3 regions of the Pseudoalteromonas sp. SG43-8 genome follow, and region 3 is predicted to be linked to each of the others. Evidence: predicted binding sites of a transcription regulator. Region 3 holds the regulator's gene; each other region holds the start of a gene.
What was found. The regulator sigma-54, encoded in region 3, starts transcription at its own class of promoters, with help from an activator protein. The targets are predictions, from matches to a motif close to GTTGGCACGNNNNTNGNNT.

Region 1: a site for sigma-54 is predicted at 1,819-1,837, ahead of H5122_RS04390 (EF-hand domain-containing protein). Genes of this name have one in related genera too.
Region 2: a site for sigma-54 is predicted at 3,036-3,054, ahead of flgJ (flagellar assembly peptidoglycan hydrolase FlgJ). Genes of this name have one in related genera too.

The regions. Positions count from the first base shown of each region.
Region 1 covers NZ_JACJEX010000001.1:982,329-987,161, reverse strand. The annotation lists gene H5122_RS04405 (energy-coupling factor ABC transporter permease) at 1-167, opposite strand, end outside; gene xthA (exodeoxyribonuclease III) at 173-979, opposite strand; gene H5122_RS04395 (hypothetical protein) at 1,220-1,651, shown strand; gene H5122_RS04390 (EF-hand domain-containing protein) at 1,879-2,400, shown strand; gene scpB (SMC-Scp complex subunit ScpB) at 2,552-3,142, shown strand; gene rluB (23S rRNA pseudouridine(2605) synthase RluB) at 3,139-4,008, shown strand; gene H5122_RS04375 (YciK family oxidoreductase) at 4,092-4,833, opposite strand, start outside.
Region 2 covers NZ_JACJEX010000025.1:2,175-7,007, forward strand. The annotation lists gene flgK (flagellar hook-associated protein FlgK) at 1-1,981, opposite strand, end outside; gene flgJ (flagellar assembly peptidoglycan hydrolase FlgJ) at 1,983-2,999, opposite strand; gene H5122_RS19795 (flagellar basal body P-ring protein FlgI) at 3,166-4,260, opposite strand; gene flgH (flagellar basal body L-ring protein FlgH) at 4,272-4,833, opposite strand, start outside.
Region 3 covers NZ_JACJEX010000002.1:206,846-211,678, reverse strand. The annotation lists gene kdsC (3-deoxy-manno-octulosonate-8-phosphatase KdsC) at 1-411, shown strand, start outside; gene lptC (LPS export ABC transporter periplasmic protein LptC) at 408-962, shown strand; gene lptA (lipopolysaccharide transport periplasmic protein LptA) at 952-1,497, shown strand; gene lptB (LPS export ABC transporter ATP-binding protein) at 1,494-2,219, shown strand; gene H5122_RS06145 (RNA polymerase factor sigma-54) at 2,289-3,788, shown strand; gene hpf (ribosome hibernation promoting factor) at 3,815-4,102, shown strand; gene ptsN (PTS IIA-like nitrogen regulatory protein PtsN) at 4,107-4,559, shown strand; gene rapZ (RNase adapter RapZ) at 4,578-4,833, shown strand, end outside.

The DNA of each region.
Region 1 (4,833 bases), on a different contig from region 3:
CCAGCCTTTATTCGCCAAAGCACTGCAAACACTAACGCACATGCAAGAACTCCAGTTTGACGGGCTGGCGTATTAAGCAATGTTTTATATGTTTTTTTATCAAAGCTTAGTAGGGCAATAATAATTACAAGGGCCCAAAGTAGCCCTTGTATTGTTATGCTGAGCATAGTAATTACTTAAATGTTGACCATATAGGGGCATGATCTGAGGGTTTTTCAATACCGCGCAGTTCGTAGTCAATACCAGTATCTATACAGCGTGATGCAAGCTCATTAGTCGCAAGTACTACATCTATTCGAAGCCCTCGGTTATCTACAAACCCTTTAGAGCGATAGTCAAACCACGAATATTGATCGTCTGTTTCTGGGTTTTGTTCTCTAAAGGTGTCTTTAAAGCCCCAATTAAGTAATGTTGCAAGCCATTCACGCTCTACCGGTTGGAAAGAACATTTACCCGTTTTTAACCAACGTTTTGCATTAACTTCGCCAATACCAATATCTAAATCGGTGGGTGATATGTTGATATCGCCCATAACAATGACGTCTTGATCGGGGGTGTGGTTGGTTTCAAGGTGTGTCATTAAATCTTTATAAAATTGGCGTTTATAAGGAAATTTAGTTTCGTGATTAATATTATCACCTTGTGGGAAATAGCCATTCATGACTGTAAGGTCGCGACCGTTATCTTGTTCAACAGTGACGCTTATCATGCGTTTTTGCGATTCCTCTGTATCGGTAGCAAAGCCTTTTAAGACCGATTTAGGCTCTTTTTTGCATAACATAGCTACGCCATAATGGGCTTTTTGGCCATGAAAGTATACGTGATATCCCATTTTTTGTACATCTTCTAGTGGGAATGCTTCGTCATGAACTTTAATCTCTTGCAAGCCAATAACGTCTGGTTGATGTTTGTCGATAATTGCTTGTAATTGGTGGAGACGAGCACGCAGACCATTGATATTGAAAGAAATCACTTTCATAAAATTTACCTTAAAATTGGATCTATTTAATGAATTAAATTGTATCAGTAAATACGCGTACATAACATGACTGAAATGAGAAAATAGCTGCACAAATGTTGATCAATTGGTGAGTAAAGTTTAAACATTGTAAATGCAGTATTAATTTTTTAAATAAATAAAAAATTCAATTGAACTTAACTTTATTGAATATATAATGCGCGAAATTCACTTATTTAGCTCGTTCAAATAGGATCTCTCATGAAAACACAACTACTTTTAGCTACTGCTTTATTAGCATCTGCAACTGCTTCAGCACAAAGCAATACTTACTTCAGTCAAGATAATAAAATTGAGTCTAAGTTATGTGTACTAAGCGCAAACGAAGGCTTTAGTGTTGCTCGTAAAGAAGCTGCTCAGCACGGTGTTTACTTATCTCGTTTTTCTAAAAGCATTTTATGTAATGGTGAAGATATTCGCGATATTGCTAAAAAAACGACATTAAGCAACGCATCAGTTGAGAAAGTAGAAGTATTTGCAAAAGACGCTCAACAAGAAACTCAATTATGTATGACGGCTTTAAAACAAGGTTTAGCACCTGTTCGTCAAAAAATTGGTAACTTAAACTCATTAAAATGTAATGGTCAAAACGTTACTGAGTTTGTTAAACGCTACCAAAACGCAGCAATCTAATTATTAGCTGAACTATATAACTAAAATTGAGATACCTGGTTTTTTACCGGGTATTTTTTTGCAAAAATTACAAGGTTGTTTGCAAAGCTTGCAAGCTTAACTTATTGAAACTGTTCAATAAATGCACCAGTCGAGATTAAGTTGTTGATTCTTATAAGTTAACTATTATTGGCATTGGATTTGTATTAGTTAAAGTGACATTTAATTAATTACGAAGGATACGTCTTATGAAAAAGTTAACATTAGCAGCCACTATTTTAGCATCATTAAGCCTAGCGGCTTGTTCATCTAATCAAGGTCTTGAAAGAATAGACAGTGACTTTGCAAGTTTAGATAATGACAGCGATGGCTACATCTCAAAAGTTGAAGCTGATGACGATAGCATTTGGGGCCATTTTTCAAATATTGATACCAATATGGATAATGAAATTAGCCGCAAAGAATTCAACACTTACATGAAGTTAAACAATGGTAAAGTAGCCACTGATTCTGAAGTAAGTGAGTCGGCATTTAAAGCTGAAATCGCTAAATTTGATAAAATTGAAAGCAGCTTTTCAAGCTTAGATAACGACAGTAATGGCTATATCTCGGTAGTTGAAGGTAACGATGATGATATTTCAAATCACTTTGGTTACATGGATAAAAACCAAGATAAGCGCATCAGTAAAAGCGAGTTTATGGGTTACATTAAAAAATACGGTAACGCAGTAGCTGAAGATGATGCACTAGAAGCCATTAAACACAGCTAATATTTGTTGTTTTAAAGAGTAAATTAGAAGCCAGTGATAATCACTGGCTTTTTTGTATTTAAAATCTAGTTATTTAGTAGATATATTTTCCTAGTTTGGTGTTGTTCTGTCATAATAGATGGCTGTGTATTTTTATTTGTTAAGAGTGTGTATGGCGGGTCGGCGAATTAGTGATGAACAACTAGTTGAGATCATTGAAGCAGCTATTTTTGTTGCAGATAAGCCTGTGAGTAAACGCCACCTTAAAGATACTGTATTAATAGATTTAGCTATTTCTATGGCGCGAATAAACGACGCAATAGATACAATACAAGAACATTTTCAAACTCGTGGTATTCGCTTAGTTGAAGTTGGTAGTGGGTATCGTTTTCAGGCATGTAGTAGTTTAAGCCCTTGGTTAAATAACTTGTGGCAAGAACGCGCACCAAAATACTCGCGTGCTTTACTGGAAACATTATCACTTATTGCATACAGGCAGCCCATTACACGCGGTGAAATTGAGCAAGTACGGGGTGTTACTACGGGTTCGAATATTATTAAAACCCTACTCGAAAGAGAGTGGGTTAAAGTGGTAGGGCATAAAGAGGTTCCGGGTAAGCCGGCTTTATATGCAACTACTAAACAATTTTTAGATTATTTTTCGTTAACTGGACTTGAAAACTTACCTGCGCTGCCAACAGAGCAGCAAAGTAAAATTAACCAGTTATTAAGTGATCCTTCTGTGAGAGAACCATCCGAATGAGTATACAAGGTGAAAAGTTACAAAAAGTCCTAGCCCGTGCAGGCGTAGGCTCACGCCGTGAAATGGAAAAATACATTGATGCAAACCGCGTTAGTGTAAACGGTAAAGTGGCAAAGTTAGGTGACCGTGTTGAAGAAACTGATTTAATTCGTGTAGACGGACACACTGTAAAGATTGAAGAAAAGGCAGATAGAATCTGTCGTGTAATTATGTATAACAAACCAGAAGGTGAGTTAAGCACACGTAAAGATCCAGAAGGACGCCGTACAGTATTTGACCGACTTCCTCGTATTGATGGTGAGCGTTGGATTGCGGTTGGTCGTTTAGACGTTAATACATCGGGTTTGATGCTCTTTACTAATGATGGTGAATTAGCTAACCGTTTAATGCATCCAAGCTATGAAGTAGAGCGTGAATACTCTGCACGTGTATTTGGTGAAGTAACCAACGAAACGGTTAAAAACTTACTACGTGGTGTTGAGCTTGAAGATGGTCCAGCCAAATTCACGACGGTAACCCCTATGGGTGGCGAAGGCGTTAACCGTTGGTTTAACGTAACGTTAAATGAAGGGCGTAACCGTGAAGTTCGTCGTTTATGGCAGTCTCAAGATGCGGAAGTATCTCGTCTTATTCGTATTCGTTACGGTAAACTAGAGCTTGATAAGCGCGTGCCACAAGGTGGTTGGATGGAGTATGATTTAGAAACAGTAAACTACTTACGCAAAACCGTTAAATTAGGGCGCGAGACACAAACTAAGCTTTCTGTTATGCCTGAAAAACGCAAAGATAAACGCGCTAAAATCAACCAGATCCGCAAAGCAGTTAAAAAACACAATCAACGTGTTAAGCCTACCAAACGTAAATAATAAATTAGTTATTTGTTGAACACAAAAAAGCCGCTAATTGCGGCTTTTTTAATGTGTGTTGTATAAATTTTTTAAACTCTAAATTACTTTTTTACTTGAGCATCTAACGATTCGCCATTCACTTTACTAGAATCATCGCTCATCAAGTATAAGTAGGTTGGCATTAAATCTTCTGGTGTAGCAAGCGCGTCTCTATCTTCTCCTGGGTATGCAGCAGCGCGCATAGAAGTGCGAGTAGCGCCTGGATTAATACAGTTTATACGAATATTCGTTTTGCCTACTTCACATGCCCATGTTTGCATCATGCCTTCTACTGCAAATTTTGAGATGGCATATGGTCCCCAAAACTCACGGCCTTTGCGGCCTACACCTGATGACGTAAACACGATTGATGCATTATCAGACTTACGAAGAACAGGAAAAAGCGCTTTAGTGATCATCGCTTGCGCGGTCACGTTTACTTTCATTATGTTTTCGAACGTAGATGAGCAAAAATGTTCAAGTGGACCAAGTGACCCTAAAATACCTGCATTATTAAGCAGGCCATCAAGGCGGCCAAATTGATATTCAATTGTTGCAGCAAGGTCACGATAGTTTTGTTTAGTTGCGCCTTTTAAGTCCATGGGCACAATTGCAGGTTTAGGGTAACCTGCATTAACAATTTCATCGTAAACACATTCAAGTTTATTAGTTGTTTTTCCTAATAAGATAACTGTAGCACCGTATTTTGCATACGTAATTGCTGCTACTCGGCCAATACCATCACCGGCGCCTGTTATTAAAATAATTTTATCTTTAAGTGCGTTTTCAGCCGCTTGATATGTG
Region 2 (4,833 bases), on a different contig from region 3:
TGTCAAAAATTTCTTGAGCTGCTGCTAAAACTTGTGCTGATGCTGAATATGATTGTTGAAAACGCAGTAAATTTGCGGCCTCTTCATCAAGGTTTACACCCGATAACGACTCGTACCATGCCTCAGACTGCTCTGCTAATGCATTAAACGCACTACCGCTTGTGATTGCTTGGCCAGTTACAACACCTATATCACTCACTAATCCTGAATAAGCTTGGTTGAACGTTTTATGGTTGTCGGCCGTTGCTGTTGTTTCTACATTTAAACGGACTAACTCACCATTTTGTAAATCTGCTAATTTTAAACCATTACGGTTATCGTCAAAGCCGCCTTCGTTAAACTCAAGTGTAAAGGTGTCGCCTGTTGCTGGTGTACCTTCTATATCAAAATCGAATCCGTAGGTATCGAATGGGGCACCCGCTTGCGATAACATTCCTTTTGCAGGAGGCGTAATAGTAAAAGTATTCGTTCCGCTATTATCAGTAATTTGATATTCGTTAGCATTACCTGTTTTAACAAGCGTTATTTCACCGTTTGTTAAGCTTGGTGTTGAAGTAAATCCACCGGAGGTAACACTTGTTACTTCTCCCGCTGAAATAGTAGCGGTACCTATATTATTTAAATCGTTAGCAGTACGGATTGGCGATGCTAGTGCTAAATCTTCTGCGCGCCCTGTTGCAAGTGTAATACTTGAAGCGGCATCTGAATTAAGCTTTATTTGAAATTGATCTCCCTCAACACCTGCCCCAGATACATTTACTTGAAGACCAAATGATTCTCCGGTAGTAATAGTCGATGAATCAATAACACCTGTCGATATATCAGCAAGTGAAGGCTGACCTAACGGGTCGCCTTTGTTATCTATAGGCTGAATACTTACTTCGTTGGGATTAGCTGTATAAGTAATAATAAAGTCACTGGCAGGAAGTTCATTGCCCTTACCTGGCTCTACCGTTGCAGTCATACCGGCAGTACCTGTGTTAGCTTGATACGCATAAGCGCCAACGGTAGGAATATTAAAAATATTACCACCTAACTGACCTGTTGCATCCATACCGAGTTTGTTTTGTTCGTTAAATGCATCAGCTATCGCTAAGCCCATTTGGCCAATTTGGTTTTGCGCGGGGACTAATATGTCATCTCTAAAAGCAAGTAAGCCGCCAATTTTGCCTTTAAGCTTACTTACATCAACTTCAAGCGGCACAGCTTTGCCACCATTAACGTCAAGCGTGAATTCTTTAAAATTAGGATCAGGATCGCCCGTCATCGAAAATAAGTTAAATGCGCCATTTTGCATAACAACTGCTTCGCCTGTGCCCATAAAAACGAGTTTTTCGCCATTTGGACCATCAAGCGTTTCTATGTCTATTAGCTCTGATAAGTCGCGTATTGCTTTATCGCGTTCGTTATAGGTAGAGCTGGCATCTGCGGCGTTATTAGTGCCATTAACGGCTGCAATATTTTGATTTAGCGTACTAATGCTTTGAATGAGTGAGTTTGCTTCATCTGAAAATATTTCGAGCTGCTCGTTTACTATACTTTTTTGATCAAGCACGATGCCCGAAAGCCTATCCATTTGATCAATTAAGCTTTGCGCATCTGTCATTACTAATGAGCGGGCAACAGTAGATGAGGGCTGATTTAGCGCTTCTTGCACATTATTAAATAAAGAGTTAATACCAGTCGAAAGGTTGTTCGACTCTTCAGAAAAAATAGTATCAACTCGATTAGCCTCAGTAATAAACTGATCGAAAAACGATTTATTAGAGGTGTCACGATTTAGCTGTGACTGAGCAAACTCGTTTAGTAATCGGTATGTTTCGCCTCGCCCTACTTGGTTGTCAACCATAGTAGTAAACTCTGTACGCTCACGCACATAGCCTTCGGTATTTACATTGGCGATATTTTTACTTGTCGTTTGCAGTAGCTCCGAGCTTGCTCTAACCCCAGAACTGGCAATGTTTAATAAATTAAACGACATGTTACTCTACTCCTTGGCGGATCACGTTTGCCGCAATGTCTTTTAGCTGACTGCTATTGAGCACTTGTTTTATTTTGTTGGCATAATTTGGATCGGTTGCATAACCTGCTTTTTGTAATGAATCTAAAAAGTCGTTTGGTTTAGCTGTATTTTGTAATGCTTCTTTGTAGCGTGGGTTTTGCGTTAAAAAATCAACGAAGTCGTTCACGCTGTCTTTAATTGAATCGTAGGCTCTAAAGCTGGCTTGTTTTTTAACGGGTGTGCCTTGCTCAAACTCAAGCGTTATTTTGCTTGCTTTATCGCCTTCCCAGCTTTTATCTGACTTAATATTAAATAAGTTATTTGAGCTGCCACCGTCATTTTTATTAATAATGTGCTTACCCCAACCGGTTTCAAGTGCCGCTTGTGCAACCATTACCGCAGGATTTAAACCAATTTTTTGCGCTGCAGTTTTAGCGTGTTCCCACACTGAACTTACAAACTCTTCTGCATTTTTAAATGTTGGGCTATCAGCTTTAGTCTCTGTAGTATCAACTTTAGGCTCAGCAATATCGGCTTTAGTACTCTTAACGATAAGATCGGGTTGCTTATTTTTTTGATCATGAGGAAGATCAGAACCGACTTGCGTATCGCTAAAAATATCGTTGGTTGTTCTAAGCACCGAGCCTGGCATAAAGTTTTTAGACTCAGGCGATAACTGCTGAACTATTAAATCGGCAAGGCCTAACGAGCCATTTGATGAAAGCTCTGTTGAAAGTTGCTGATCGTGCATTTCTTCAAAAAACTTTACGCCACTTGAATTAAATGGGCTGTCTTTGTCTTCAAATGCTTCGTTAGCTTTGCGCATTCCTTTGAGCAACATTTGCGTAAAAATAGCTTCAAATTGTGCGGCCGCTTTTTTGAGCGCAGCTTTAGAGGCATCAGTTGATGCATCGCCACTCGTTAAGGCTTCTTTACGAAGTGAATCTAAGTTGCCTAAATCAAAAAAGTTTTGTTTATCGAGATGATTAGTTTCCATCGGCTTTTTGACACAAAATGAATAATGCAGTTAAAAATGCAAAAATTGAGCCACTACAGATAAAACAAGGAAGATAAAAATAATAAACTTAAGTTGCTGTAAATAAAAAGCCCTAATTTCAAAAATATAGGGCTTAAGTAATACGTTATTTATTGGCCTGGGTTATTTATATAACAACCAACTGTCCGTTAATTGCGCCAGCTTCTTTTAGTGCTTCTAAAATAGCCATTAAGTCACCAGGCGCTGCGCCTACTTCGTTAATTGCGCGAACTAAATCGTCAAGGCTTACACCAGGGTTAAATACAAAGGCGCGCGAGTCGTCTTGGTTTACATCAATAATACTTTGCTGCGTGACAACTGTATCACCGTTTGCTAGCGGATTTGGTTGTGACACGTTTTGTTGTTCTGCAATTGTTACTGTTAAGCCACCATGAGTTATAGCCGCAGGCTGAAGCTTAACGTTTTTGCCAATGACAATTGTACCGGTGCGCGAGTTAACTATAATTTTAGCTGCCATGTCAGCTGGTTTAAATTCTAAGTTTTCGAGTGTTGATAAGTACGATACACGCTGGGATGCATCGCGCGGTGCTATAACACGAATAGAAACAGAATCAATTGCTTGTGCGCTATTTGGGCCAACTAAGTCATTAATTGTTTTTTCTAGGCGTTTTGCCGTTGTAAAGTCTGGGCGGTTTAAATTAAAAGTAATGTAATCGCCTTGCATAAATGGGCTTTCTACTGTGCGCTCAACTGTTGCGCCATTTGGTATACGACCAACTGTAGGGGTGTTAATTACAACCTTACTACCATCAAGACCTTGTGCACCTAAGCCACCAACAATTAAACTACCTTGTGCAATTGCATACACGTTACCGTCTACACCCTTTAAAAAAGTTTGTAGTAAAGTACCTCCACGTAAACTGCCTGCACTACCAATAGAAGAAACCGTAATATCTATTGTTTGCCCGGGTTTTCTAAATGCAGGTAATTCTGCATGTACAGCAACAGCAGCAACATTTTTAATTTTAGGACTTTGAGTTGAAGGTAGCGTAATACCAAAGCTGTTCAACATGCCTCTAAAACTTTGTTGTGTGTATGAGTTTTGCTCGCCAGTGCCCGGTAAACCAACCACTAAGCCATAACCGACTAATTGGTTAGAGCGTACGCCTTCAACCATAGACACATCTTTTATGCGCTCAGCACTGGCAGTAAACTGCCAACCTAATAACACAACTAAGCATAAAGCTTTAAGGCTATTCATGTTGTTACCCTCTAAAATGGAAACAGCGAACTGCTAAAGAAACGTGTAAGCCAACCAGGACTTTGCGCCTCTTGCGTTTGCCCTTTACCTGAGTATTGAATACGTGCATTAGCAATGCGGTTTGATTCAACCGTATTATCGGCGCTTACGTCTTGAGGGCGTACTAGCCCTTCTAAACGAATAAACTCTTCGCCGGTATTAAGCGTTAGCCATTTTTCGCCGCGTATAACTAAATTACCGTTAGGTAAAACACGCATAACATTTACCGAAATATCGCCTACTAAGCTGTTTGACTGGTTTGATTTTGAATCGCCCGTAAACGACGAATCACTACCAATACCAAACTGAATACTATCGCCACCTATATTTACAGGTAGACCACCTAAGCCAATCACTGGGTCTAAGCTTGCGTCAGTTTCTTTGTCTGTTTCTGTTTTAGCGGCTTTTGTTGCTTGAGTAGACTCTTGCAATTTAACCGTAATTATATCGCCAGTACGTAGCGCTTTTTTATCAGAATATAAGTCGTTTGATGTATGAGTATTAAACAATGAACCTGTGGCTACCAGCGGCTCT
Region 3 (4,833 bases):
GCATTTAATACAAAAGATGGTTTTGGCATTAAAGCACTTATAAACAGTGGCTTTGAAGTAGCTGTTATTACTGGTCGTCATTCACAGATAGTACTACAACGTATGAGCAGCTTAACCGTACAGCATATTTATCAAGGCCAAGAAAATAAGCTCATTGCCTATCAAGAATTAAAAGATAAACTCAACCTTAGCGATGAACAAATTGCTTATATTGGTGATGACGGTCCTGACATGCCTGTTATGGAGTTAGTAGGCTTTGCCGTTGCAGTAAATGATGCCCACCCACTTATTAAGCGTTTGTCACATTATGTAACGCAAATGCCTGGCGGTTTTGGTGCTGTGAGAGAACTCACCGATTTGCTCATGCTTGAAAATGGTAAAGCATTGACTACACAAGGCACTAGTTCATGAATGCAGCGCGCATAATATTAAGCGTTTTATTCATTAGCTGTATGGTTTGGCTTTGGTACCCTTATTTTACACAAACAAATATTGTGCCTCAGGCTGAGCCTGAAGTTGTTGCTAAGCCTGATTACATAGCTATTGAGCTCAAACAGACAGCCTATGATGAGCAAGGTAAAATTAGCCACAAAGTCACTGCGGCTAAAATGGAGCTATACCAGCAATTAGGTTTCACGTTTTTCGAAAAACCCATTTTCACTTTATATAACGAACAACAAACGTGGCAAATAAATGCAGACGAAGCAACATTATACGAAGATAAACAATTAATTTTAGAAGGTAATGTGGTTGCCAAAAACTTAACCGATAACGCCATGATAGACAAAATCAATGCTGATAATATTCAGGTTGATATAAAGTTATTAACAATGCGTTCGGAGCAACCCGTCATTATCACTGGACCCAATTTAAAAATCACCGGTAAAGGCCTAGAAGCCGACTTAAAAACCGAAGTGATAAAACTAATTAACCATACGCGAACCATATATTATGACCAATAAAATATTAAAATCACTTATAATTCCTACACTTATACTAGCGTTTAATAGTAGTGCTGCAGAACAAAACACGCAACCTGCTGCCAATCAAATTTCAATAAGTGCCGACAAGCAAGAAGGTCAATTAAAAGCTAATGTCGGGATTTTTGAGAAAAACGTTGAGATTATTCACGGTAATCGCCGCATTACAGCCGATCGCCTAGAAGTACACAAACGTGATGAACTTGGTGATAATAAACAATTATTAATTGCCACAGGTAGCCCTGCGCACTTTGAAGAAAAGCAATCAGACGGCACGACTATGAGCGCCAGTGCTGATGAAGTACGTTATGATGTATCTAAGCGTTTTTTAACGCTTGTTGGTAATGCACAAGTATCGCAAGCCGGACAAAAAATAAATGCTAAAAGCATTACCTACGACATAGAGCAGCAGCTCATCAGTGCCGAAAAAGATGAAAACTCAACTGACCGCGTTCACACGATTTTAGTACCGATCGAAACTAAAAAAAGTAAAAAAGGCGATAAAGGTCAACCATGAGCACATTAAAAGCAGAACTATTGGCAAAAAGCTATAAAGGTCGTGAAGTTGTAAAAAACGTCGGCCTTGAAGTACAAGCTGGCAGTATAGTTGGCTTACTTGGCCCTAACGGTGCTGGTAAAACAACGACTTTTTATATGATTGTAGGGCTTGTTCCTAGCGACAAAGGTAAAATATCTATTGATGATAACGATATTACTCTTTTACCTATGCATAGTCGTGCTAGATTAGGCATAGGCTACTTACCGCAAGAGTCATCAATTTTTAGAAAGCTGACTGTTTATCAAAACTTAATGGCCATTTTAGAAACGCGCAAAGAACTAAATAAACAAGCCAGAGAAGACACGCTCAATAACTTATTAGATGAATTTAGCATACAACACATTCGTGATAGCCAAGGTATGGCATTATCGGGTGGAGAACGTCGTCGTGTAGAAATAGCACGAGCGCTGGCAGCAGATCCTAAATTTATATTACTGGATGAACCGTTTGCCGGTGTTGACCCTATTTCGGTATTAGATATAAAGAAAATAATAGAACATCTTAAAAATCGTGGGATTGGAGTATTAATTACCGACCATAACGTAAGAGAGACCCTTGATGTTTGCGAAAAAGCCTACATTGTTTCTCATGGGGAGCTGATTGCATCAGGTACTCCAGAACACGTATTAAATGATAAAACAGTACGCGATGTTTATTTAGGCGAGCAATTTAGGCTGTAACATTTACGCCATGTCTTTAAGCATCTGCTAGTATTAATTATAACAACATAAAAGGATTGTTAGAGATACATGAGGCAATCACTACAGCTGCGCATGGGCCAGCAACTTACAATGACTCCACAGCTGCAACAAGCTATTCGTTTGTTGCAACTCAGTACATTGGATCTCCAGCAAGAAATACAAGAAGCTCTCGACAGTAATCCACTATTAGAGGTTGAAGAGGCAGACTATTCTGAAGACGCTGCTGGTAAAAACGAGCAAAAAGCTGATACCGATGACATAACTGTTAGCGCATCTGCTGATGATGCTCCGAGCGAATATGAACAAGATACTGGTGAAGCACTTGCAAAAGACACGCTAAGTGACGACATGGCTATGGATGTTAGTTGGGATGAGTACATGAGTGCCGCTCCTGCAGCCTCATCAGGTCCAATGCCTGAAGACGAATCAATATACCAAGGCGCCTCTACTGAAACGCTCCATGAGTATTTAATGTGGCAATTACAACTAACGCCATTTAGCCCTACCGATGAAGCCATCGCTATTGCGATTGTAGAGGCCGTCGATGATTCAGGTATTTTAACATTAAGCTGCGAAGAGATTTTAGAAAGCTTTAATCAAGAAAACGAAGATGATAACGAAGTCGAACTTGATGAAATTGAAGCGGTATTAAAACGCATCCAACTGTTTGATCCTGTGGGTATTGCTGCACGTAGTTTACAAGAGTGTTTGTGTATTCAGCTTAATCAATTTGATAAAGAAACACCTTACATTAATGAAACGAAAATGATTTTAACCGAGCATATTGATCTATTAGCAGCTCGCGACTATCGTACATTAATGAAAAAAACTAAGCTTAAAGAAGAAGAGCTTAAAGAAGTGATGACACTAATACATACTCTCAACCCAAAACCTGCAGATACTATTGTAAGGGAAGAATCTGAGTATGTTATTCCTGATGTGTCAGTTAAAAAAATTAAAGGCCGCTGGGTTGTCGAATTAAACCCAGATAGCATGCCTAAAATTCGTGTTAATAGCCAATACGCGGCAATGTCTCGCACTGTAAAATCAAGTGGCGACAGCCAGTTTATTCGCTCACATTTACAAGAAGCTAAATGGTTTATTAAAAGCTTAGAAAGTAGAAACGACACGCTATTAAAAGTTACTAATTGTATTGTTAAGCAACAACAAGGCTTTTTTGAACATGGCCCTGAAGCCATGAAACCAATGGTTTTAAATGATGTCGCTGAAATGGTAGAAATGCACGAATCGACAATTTCGCGCGTGACTACTCAAAAGTACATGCATACACCCCGTGGTATATTTGAGCTTAAATATTTTTTCTCAAGCCATGTAAGTACTGAAAACGGTGGTGAATGTTCATCTACAGCAATACGTGCGCTTATCCGAAAATTAATCGCAGCAGAAAACTCAGCAAAACCATTGAGTGATAGCAAAATAGCGGATATATTGGCTGAGCAAGGAATTAAAGTAGCGAGACGTACAATCGCAAAATACCGCGAATCTCTTGCTATTCCACCGTCAAATCAGCGTAAAAGCCTGATTTAAGACGCTAAACTAAGAGGGTAATGCTTATGCAACTAAACTTAACTGGTCGTCACGTAGAATTAACCGATTCACTAAGAGACTATATTAATACTAAATTTGCGAAGCTTGAAAGACACTCTGATCATATTAATAATGTTCATGTCATTCTCGATGTAGAAAAGTTAAATCAAAAAGCAGAAGCCACAATACACGTAAGCGGTGCTGAGCTATTTGCCTCTACAGAACATCAAGATATGTATGCCGCTATTGACTCGTTGATCGACAAGCTCGATCGCCAAGTAATCAAACACAAAGAGAAGCTTGCTCGACACTAATATGATGAAATTAAGTTCACTTATATGCCAGGACTGCAGCAAAGCTGCGGTCCTTTTTAATAGCAAAAAAAGAATTTTAGAGTTCATTAGCGAACTTGCTCACGACAAACTTCCGTATTTACCGCAACAAGATATTCTTAATGCTTTAATGAGCAGAGAGAAATTAGGTAGTACAGGTATAGGGCGTGGCATTGCTATTCCTCATGGAAGAATGAGCGGTGCAGAAGAGCCTTTGGCTTTAGTGCTCGTTAGCGAAACTCCAATAAACTTTGATGCAATCGATAATCGCCCTGTTGATATTTTTGTCGCACTCATCGTACCAGATGGCGATAACCAGCAGCACTTAAAGACTCTAGCAACCATTGCTGATAAACTAAACAACAAAGATTTTTGTAAACAGTTACGCAGTGCAAAATCTGATACTGAGCTTTACCAAGTTATTGTCGATCAATCATAGTTTTATAAAGGGTGTTAAATGGAGTTAATTATCATAAGCGGCCGTTCTGGTTCTGGAAAGTCGGTTGCTTTGCGCGTTGTAGAAGATTTAGGTTATTATTGCGTTGATAATATTCCAGTAAACCTACTACCTTCATTAGTTCGCAGTGTGTCTGATAGCTACGATAAAATTGCTGTTAGCATAGATGTGCGCAACATCCCTAAAGAACAAGATGAATTTAACGATATTCTTGAATACTTACCAGGCTTTGCAAACCCTACGTTATTTTATTTAG